4 regions of the Tatumella ptyseos genome follow, and region 1 is predicted to be linked to each of the others. Evidence: riboswitches for the same ligand, from Rfam matches in the RefSeq annotation. Region 1 holds a riboswitch; each other region holds the start of a gene.
The links. Region 1 has a riboswitch for thiamine pyrophosphate ahead of QJR74_RS14275 (FAD-dependent oxidoreductase). Riboswitches for the same ligand answer to the same signal wherever they lie in the genome.

Region 1 (2,201 bases):
CGCGCGTTACAAACGCTCTCTTCGTAACATTCAGTCGGGGAAGGGTTTCTCTTCCCCGACTATTCACACACTTCTTTCGAAACCATCGAAAAAATCAGGTATAGTCCGTTTTTTCGGAGGAACCATGCTGACTAACACATCTGTACGTCTCAACAAATATATTAGTGAGAGCGGTATTTGCTCTCGTCGCGATGCCGATCGTTACATTGAACAGGGTAACGTCTTCATTAATGGACGACGCGCCGCTGTTGGGGCTCAGGTTTATCCTGATGATAAAGTGATGGTTAATGGTCAGCTGATCGAACCCCGTAGTGAAGATGACTTGATCTTAATCGCGCTCAATAAACCGGTGGGTATCGTCACCACTATGGAAGAGACAGAGCGCGATAATATCGGTGATTTTGTCAATCATAGTAAGCGTGTTTTTCCGATTGGTCGGCTGGATAAAGACTCTCAAGGTCTAATCTTTTTAACTAACCATGGCGATTTGGTAAATAAAATTTTACGTGCCGGAAATAACCACGAAAAAGAGTATATCGTGACGGTAGATAAACCGATCACCGACGAATTTATCCGTGGAATGGGCGCGGGTGTGCCTATTCTGGGAACGGTAACGAAGAAGTGTAAAGTTAAAAAGCTCGATACGCATGTTTTCCGTATCATTCTTGTTCAAGGCTTAAATCGGCAAATCCGTCGGATGTGTACTCACTTTGGTTTTGAAGTGACTAAACTTGAACGTACCCGCATTATGAACGTGAGCCTGGCAGGTATCCCTGTAGGGGAATGGCGTGATCTCACTGATGACGAGTTAATTGACCTGTTTAACCTGATTGAAGATTCTTCATCAGAGGATAAACCGGTTGAGAAAAAACCGGCGAAAAAAGCCCTTAAAAGACCAGATATTGCCCCCCCGGTCATGCCTGCTCGTTCAACGAAAAAGCCGCCCGCACGGCAAAAATTCACTAAGCCGGGGCGTCAAAAGAAAGGACGATAAGTGGATTGGCGTGCCATGCGCTGTGACAGTTCTATATTGGTACTTGACGCGAAGGCTTGCCTCAATTACAACTAAATAAAAGTCGGGGGAGTCTCGCGTAAAGAGACTGAGAGGCTGTGAGCGTATGACGCCGTGCAGCGACCCTTTGAACCTGACCCAGTTAATACTGGCGTAGGAAGACGGGTTGCCGATGAGCAACTTGGCATAGCCCTTAAAGGGTAAGTGTCTTATTCCCTCTGCCTTATCTGGGTCTCTCACTAAGAGGCCATCCATGTATTTTCTCCTCTCTACCACTCAGGCCAGACAATGAGTCGCTGGAGTGTTCTTGGTCGCGGCGTAAGCGGACTCTGCGTAGCAAAACTATTAGTCGAACAGGGCGAACAGGTTGAACTGATCGAGCAGCCTGACTCTCCCACCGCATCATGGTATGCAGGGGGAATGTTAGCGCCTTATTGTGAAGCAGAGAGCGCCCCCAACGAGGTTGTCACGCTTGGGCAGCACTCGCTTGCCTGGTGGCAACAGCGCGTACCTGATGTACAACAGCGTGGAACCTTGGTGGTTGCCCCTGCTAGAGATCAGCAAGAACTTCACGTTTTTGCCAGTAAAACAATCCACCATCAGTGGGTGAAGCCAGAGGAGCTTGAAGCCGAACTTGGCTCACGCTTTGATCGCGGGCTTTTTTTTGCTGAAGAAGGGCACCTCAATCCTCGCCAAGCCTTAGCTTCCCTCGCCCAGCAGTTACAGGAGCAAGGCGTAGTATTTCATTCCTCTCAGCCCAGCGGCAAGATTATTGATTGTCGGGGAATTAAGGCTCGGGCAGATCTATCATCGCTGCGTGCGGTACGCGGTGAAATGCTGCGTTTGCGTAGTGATGAACTCGATTTTTCACGGCCCATCCGGTTATTACATCCTCGATTTCCTTGCTATCTGGTACCACGCGGTGCTGGAGAATTCATGCTGGGCGCGACGATGGTGGAGACTGACGATAATCGTGGTATGAGTGCGCGGGCGGCGATGGAGTTATTGAGTGCCGCTTATACCTTACATCCGGCACTGGCGGAGGCGGAAATTATCGAGACCGCCAGTGGCTTACGTCCGGCTTATCCCAACAATCTCCCCTGTTTTCACTATCAAGACAACCGTTTTTATTTGAACGGTATGTACCGCCACGGTTTTCTATTAGCCCCGATGGTCGCACAGCAACTTG
Region 2 (2,201 bases), 520 kb from region 1:
AGTGGCCAAGCGTTGGCAGCAACGACGCGCGTCGTCCCTGCCCCGGATTTTTATCGTTTAACACCCAGCGATCCAGGCCATTGGTTTGCCAATGAGATCCAAAAACAGATTGATGATATGAAACAAAACGGTATCAAGTTTGCAGGCTTTCTTGCCGATTCGATCTTCTCGTCAGATGGCGTGTTACCCAATCCTCCGGGCTTTCTTAAAGCGGCGATCGATGTCGTTCATAAGAACGGCGGTATTTTTATTGCGGACGAAGTCCAACCCGGATTTGCTCGCACAGGAGATACCTTCTGGGGCTTTGCGCGCCACGGCGTAGTGCCCGACATTATTACCACGGGTAAACCGATGGGGAATGGGATCCCGGTCTCGGCACTCTTTGCGAAAAGTGATGTGCTCGCCTCGTTCAGTGACCATATTCCTTACTTCAATACCTTTGGCGGTAACCCTGTTTCAATGGCGGCCGCACAAGCTGTATTAAAAGTCATTCAAGAAGAGAACTTGCAAGAGCATAGCCGCATGATGGGCGCTCGATTACTCGAAGAGCTTAGCCGCTTGCAACAAAAATATCGCTGTGTCGGCGATGTTCGAGGTGCAGGACTCTTTATTGGCTTTGAATTGGTGACTGATCCGGAGACTAAACAACCGAATAAGGCGTTAGCCCTAGACTTAATCGAGCGCCTGCGTGATCAAGGGATCCTCACGTCAGTCGCGGGTCCTTATGGCAACGTATTAAAACTGCGCCCGCCTCTGGCTTTCCAAGCCGCGGATATCGACTGGTTAGTGGGCGGTCTTGATCGCGCACTGGAACAACTCTGTCCTTAATCGCTCTCGTTCGCGCAGTCAGCCCTGGCTGCGCGTCCTTTCATGATCTTTGCTTTCCTCTTACTCAATAATTGCCTAGAATGCTCAGACTCAACGGGGTGCAGTCACGCACTGCTGAGAAACACCCGTAGAACCTGATCCGGTTAATACCGGCGGAGGGATTTGAGCGCACCTTTCTCAGATCCTTTGCGCCAACGAGCAACATTTTCTAGGAGCGCAAAGTGTTTCCAACTAAAAAGTTTGTTACAGGGTTATTATTGGCCCTCACCGCACTGCCCGCCTTGGCGGCTAAGCCAGTATTAACGGTCTATACCTACGACTCTTTCGCGTCAAAATGGGGACCAGGCCCGGCAATTAAAACCGCTTTCGAAAAACAATGCGGCTGTACATTACACTATGTCACCTTAGAAGATGGTATTTCACTGCTTAATCGCCTGCGAATGGAAGGCGCGCGCAGTAAAGCGGATGTCGTGCTGGGACTGGATAATAATCTATTAGAAAGCGCCACAAAAACCGGCCTCTTTGCCCCTGCTAATATTGATACGCAAAAGCTTAAGGTGCCCAATGGCTGGAGCGATAAGACTTTTATTCCTTATGATTACGGCTACTTTGCTTTCGTTTATAATAAAAAACGTTTAGCTCACCCGCCGAAAAGTCTACATGAGTTAGTCGAAAGCCCTGAAAAATGGCGTGTCATCTATGAAGATCCCCGTACCAGCACTCCAGGACTGGGGCTTTTATTGTGGATGAACCATGTATTTGGCGATAAAACCGCCCAAGCATGGCAGCAGTTGGCGAAAAAGACCGTCACCATCCCTCGCGGATGGAGTGAAGCTTATGGACTATTTTTAAAAGGTGAAGCTGACCTGGTGCTAAGCTACACCACTTCACCGGCTTATCATATTATGGAAGAGCATAATAATGACTATGCCGCTGCGAACTTCTCAGAAGGTCATTATTTACAAGTTGAAGTGGCCGGGCAGCTCGCAAAAAGCCCACAGCCGGCGCTCGCTCATCAATTTATGCAGTTTATACTGTCTGATGATTTCCAAAAAACCTTGACGACGGGCAACTGGATGTATCCGGCTACGCATCAACCGCTCCCCACCGCCATCGAGCAACTTCCGGTGCCTCAGAAAGCCTTACAATACAGTGCGTCACAAGTAGCGGCTTCTCGAGCATCCTGGGTCGAAGCATGGCAGATGGCTGTTTCGCGTTAATGAATCGTTGGCGTCTTCCCGGCAGCTTTGCGGCCTTTCTTATCCTTTTCTGTCTTATCGCAGCGCTTAGCGCGCTGCTGTTCGCCGCCCCCTTGCCTTCATTAGGGGGACTACTGGACGATGCCTACCTTCTTCATTTGATCGCGTTTTCGT
Region 3 (2,201 bases), 1.1 Mb from region 1:
CTGACAAGTGATCGCTTTTCAGCCTAGGGTGAGGACAAATCATGTGAACCTATTATGAATTTATTGCATTATGGCCGCCTAGTGCCTAGGTCACATAAAACCTAGGCGTTGATCATGAGGCTACTATTCTGAACAGTTTTCAAGCAGGTCAGCTTAACCGCTTACAAACCTTCGCCTTGGTGGCGGAAAAAGGCTCTATTGCTGTAGCCGCAAGAATACTCTGCTTAACGCCCAGCGCCGTCAGTCACCGTATTCGTCATTTGGAGCATGAGCTCAACTTGCCGCTTTTTACTCGCTCGCACCGCAAAATTACCTTAACAACTGAGGGGGCTCGCCTTTTCCAGAAAATAACGCATTCTTTCGATTTACTGAATAAAGAGCTGCTTTCTCTAAAACACCAAGGAGTAGAAGGGCGCTTGAGTCTCTATACTCGCCCCTCTTTTGCGCAGGCATGGCTCGTTCCCCGGCTGAGTGATTTTTTAGACCGATATCCTGGTATCGAAGTTTGCCTCTCAACGGGCAATGACCCTATCCAGTTGGATGAGCTCGGCGTCGATATTGCTATCAATTTCGGCCAGCTTAATCTACCCGGGCTTGTCTGTACGCCATTGATGAACGAATCCATGACACCGGTTTGCTCAGCCTATTATGCTGACAAGTTTGGATTAGTGAATCATCCTGAGCGATTAAAAGAATGCCGCTTATTACACGACCATAAAGCATGGGAGACGAATAGCGGTGACCATGAGTGGCAGCAGTGGACAGAGGCCTTCGATATTAGCTTAGCGGCGGCCTCTCATCTCTATTGCGATCAAATGGCGTTATCGGTTACCGCCGCACTCCATCATGGTGGCGTTGCCATGGGGCGGATGCGTTTACTCGAAGATAGTCTTCAATCAGGTAACTTGGTGGCCCCCTTTCCCGATAAGATTTTAGTAAGCCCTTATGGCTACGCGTTATATACACAGCAAGGTACCCATTGGCCTAAGGTTAAACTGTTTATGGCGTGGATAGCCGAGCAAGCGGGTGTCATAGGATGAGACGGGATTGGGGATCGCTTTGTACGTTATACGCATTTTATTCGACAGCCCCAGACGACAGTTTCCTTGCACCGATACACAACATCTCTTAAGCTGGTCAGTTATAGAGAAACGCTTTCTCTTCGACTCGGGGTGCCTACTTAATCAGGCTGAGAAATACCCGTACTACCTGAACTGGATAATGCCAGCGTAGGAAAGTCACTCGCCTCCTTGGGGGCTGTCTTTCTACCGCCGGTGGGAGACAATATGCCCACAAATACCGCTATACCTGAGCTTGATGCAGCCATTGCCCAACAGGCTATCGCTCAGCTTGCCGAGCATCCCCCCCTCATTCACTGTATCACTAACACAGTCGTACAAAATTTTACTGCCAATCTGCTGCTTGCGGCTGGGGCGATTCCAGCGATGATTATTGATCCGAGTGAATGCCAAGAATTTGCGCAGATCGCCGATGGGCTGTTAGTGAATGTGGGTACTCTTCACCATGAACACTGCCCTACTTATTACCATGCCGCGGAAAATGCTAATCGTTTTGGTAAGCCTTGGGTACTGGATCCAGTGGCTGTCGGAGGCTTAACGCTGCGGACCGAATTTTGTCGCAAATTACTGTCGTTAAATCCGAGCGTAATTCGCGGCAATGCCTCGGAAATCAGCGTGTTAGCGGGTGAGTCGGCGGGTGGCCGAGGGCCAGAAACGCAACTCAGCGCCGATCAGGCACTCGACGCCGCGCAAAAACTGGCGATAACGATTGAGGGCATAGTGGTGGTCACCGGGGAAGTGGACCTGATCACTGATGGGGATCGGACCCTTGGGGTTTCAGGAGGTTCGGTGCTCGCGACTCGGGTGACGGGGGCCGGTTGTGCATTGTCGGCACTCTGTGCGGCTTTCGCCTCGTTAGAGGGGGACAGGCTTAGTAACGTGGCAAGTGCATGCTGGATGCTATCACGGGCGGCTGAGTTCGCGGCCCGACAGGCAGCGGGCCCAGGAACCTTTGCGCTGCATTTACTAGACGGTCTTGCGCAGCAGAAGGAGGCATAATGAGCCCTTATAATATTCTAACCATTGCGGGAACTGACCCTTCGGGTGGCGCGGGGATCCATGCTGATTTAAAAACCTTCAGTGCGTTGGGAGGGTATGGCGCGAGCGTTATTACTGCTTTAG
Region 4 (2,201 bases), 100 kb from region 1:
GCCGCACAAATCTCACAAATTTCGCGAAAATGTTGATAAAGAAAGTTTTCTTGATGATGAGAGAGGCACCATTTGGCCATAATTGAGCCACCTCGGGAGACAATACCGGTGAGCCGCTTCGCTGTCATTGGCACATATCGCAATAGCACCCCAGCGTGAATAGTAAAATAATCGACGCCTTGTTCAGCTTGTTCGATAAGCGTATCGCGGAATAGCGGCCAGTCCAGATCTTCGGCGATACCGTTAGCTTTCTCTAATGCTTGGTATATTGGGACAGTCCCGATAGGCACTGGGCTATTGCGTAATAACCATTCTCGAGTCTCGTGAATGTTACGTCCTGTCGAGAGATCCATAATGGTGTCAGCTCCCCAGCGGGTAGCCCAAACCAATTTTTCGACCTCTTCCTCGATCGAAGAGGTAACGGCTGAGTTCCCGATATTTGCATTCACTTTAACTAAGAAATTACGGCCAATAATCATGGGTTCTGATTCAGGATGGTTGATATTGGCCGGTATGATCGCTCGTCCAGCAGCGACTTCTTGGCGCACAAATTCTGCAGTAATTTCTTGTGGAGTCTGCGAGCAGAAAGGTGCTCCGGGGTGTTGTCGTAATAAGTCACCGACGGGAAGTGTCGCTCGCCCCAAGTTTTCCCTAACGGCGATAAACTCCATCTCAGGGGTAATAATACCGCGACGGGCATAGTGTAGCTGTGTGACACAAGCGCCGGCAGCCGCCTTACGAAATTGAAAGGGTTTCTGAAAGCGAATGGTTTCGAGTGTGGCATCGGATAACCGCTGTTGCGTGTAGTCCGAGGCGGTATGCTTGATCGCTTCAGAGTCCATTCGCTCAGCAATCCATGTGGCACGCAGTGGTGCAATCCCATCGTGAACATTGGGGGTGGAGTCAGGATCGCCAAAAGGACCGGAGGTATCGTATATAGGAATCGAAGGATTTTCTTCGTAAACAGAAGCATCACTGTTCAATGTGGGCGAGAGATGGATCATTCTCACTGGTACACGGATATCATCTCGTGGACCGGACAACCATTCTCGCGTGGAGTTGGGAAAGGTTGCACCTGTTAAGGATTGCAGGAATTGTTGCGCTTGTTGGCGTTTTTCACGGCGTGATAGCGTTTCAGACATAGCAGTTTCTCGACATTGAAAGAAAAATGCTTGTCCGGAGTTCGGAAGGAGCAATATACCTTGAAGGTGTTAAAACGGATCAAGGTAGAGGATTGACTCTTGTTCCCTTCGCAGGTACTAACCTGATCAGGTTCCGCGGATCCCGAATTAACGGTCTCAGCCCAGTAGGGCACTCCGACAAGATAAATAAGCTAACTTCGCTTTAAGAGGAGATTCACGATCTCCTTACTGCACCATAACCTTATTCAGAATAATTCACAACAGTAGTCATTAACTGTCTAACGTTCCTGATGTGAGGGAAGGAGAGGGTTTTAACAGGCTCGTTGAAGGTGGCGTACTCGTTAATTCAGATAAATCTTCACGCGAACCGACTAGCTGTGTTGAAAGTAACATTTGATCTTCAAGATCAAACAACGCATCAAGCTGCATACCCACTTCCGAAATTACAGTACGTAATTTAGGGATTTCACCGTTAGCGATAGCGGGTTCTAAATAGGTATCGTACAGCGCAAGTAAAGTTTGAGTACTGTCTTCTAATTGTGGATACAGGGCGCTCAGCAAATTTTGCTGGGCTGGTGAGGCCAGCAATAACTCAATTTGCTGATAGTGTTTAAAGTGTCCAGATGAAAGGTAATCAACAAGGCGCTGACAGAAAGCATCAAGTGTTACTTCATCACAACGTTCACTTTCATTTTTCTGTGGAATGAGTCCAATTAATTGGTAGTAAGCAACCAATAATTCACGGCGGCTAGCCAGCCACTGGTCAATCATTGGGTGGCTTACCGTCATTTTTTCGCTTAAGTTAGCTAGTTTAGTCAGCATGATGGCTGCTCCGAATAAGGTTAGTTAACTAAGCGTAGACTATATTAATGAATTCACCTGACTTTTAGGAGGCATAGCGTGGTTAAATCTAATCAGATGACAGAACAAGAGGGATGGTGGGTGTGTAGCGAAGGTCGGGATCTTTGGCTACCCCAAGGCCAACTTCCTTTTGGAAAGGCCAGCGAACTCGGCCTTAACCCAGAGGGTGCGCGACAAATAGGTGAATATCAAGGGAAA

Region 2: another riboswitch for thiamine pyrophosphate. It lies ahead of thiB (thiamine ABC transporter substrate binding subunit); the one in region 1 lies ahead of QJR74_RS14275 (FAD-dependent oxidoreductase).
Region 3: another riboswitch for thiamine pyrophosphate. It lies ahead of thiM (hydroxyethylthiazole kinase); the one in region 1 lies ahead of QJR74_RS14275 (FAD-dependent oxidoreductase).
Region 4: another riboswitch for thiamine pyrophosphate. It lies ahead of thiC (phosphomethylpyrimidine synthase ThiC); the one in region 1 lies ahead of QJR74_RS14275 (FAD-dependent oxidoreductase).

What each region holds. Positions count from the first base shown of each region.
Region 1 covers NZ_CP130649.1:3,023,004-3,025,204, reverse strand. Annotated here, with positions in the region: gene QJR74_RS14285 (aminotransferase-like domain-containing protein) at 1-27, shown strand, start outside; gene rluF (23S rRNA pseudouridine(2604) synthase RluF) at 125-994, shown strand; TPP riboswitch at 1,069-1,189, shown strand; gene QJR74_RS14275 (FAD-dependent oxidoreductase) at 1,301-2,201, shown strand, end outside.
Region 2 covers NZ_CP130649.1:2,505,428-2,507,628, forward strand. Annotated here, with positions in the region: gene QJR74_RS11940 (aspartate aminotransferase family protein) at 1-828, shown strand, start outside; TPP riboswitch at 913-1,007, shown strand; gene thiB (thiamine ABC transporter substrate binding subunit) at 1,050-2,048, shown strand; gene thiP (thiamine/thiamine pyrophosphate ABC transporter permease) at 2,024-2,201, shown strand, end outside.
Region 3 covers NZ_CP130649.1:1,901,193-1,903,393, reverse strand. Annotated here, with positions in the region: gene dsdC (DNA-binding transcriptional regulator DsdC) at 180-1,040, shown strand; TPP riboswitch at 1,159-1,253, shown strand; gene thiM (hydroxyethylthiazole kinase) at 1,287-2,078, shown strand; gene thiD (bifunctional hydroxymethylpyrimidine kinase/phosphomethylpyrimidine kinase) at 2,078-2,201, shown strand, end outside.
Region 4 covers NZ_CP130649.1:2,919,253-2,921,453, reverse strand. Annotated here, with positions in the region: gene thiC (phosphomethylpyrimidine synthase ThiC) at 1-1,142, opposite strand, end outside; TPP riboswitch at 1,229-1,329, opposite strand; gene rsd (sigma D regulator) at 1,413-1,964, opposite strand; gene nudC (NAD(+) diphosphatase) at 2,061-2,201, shown strand, end outside.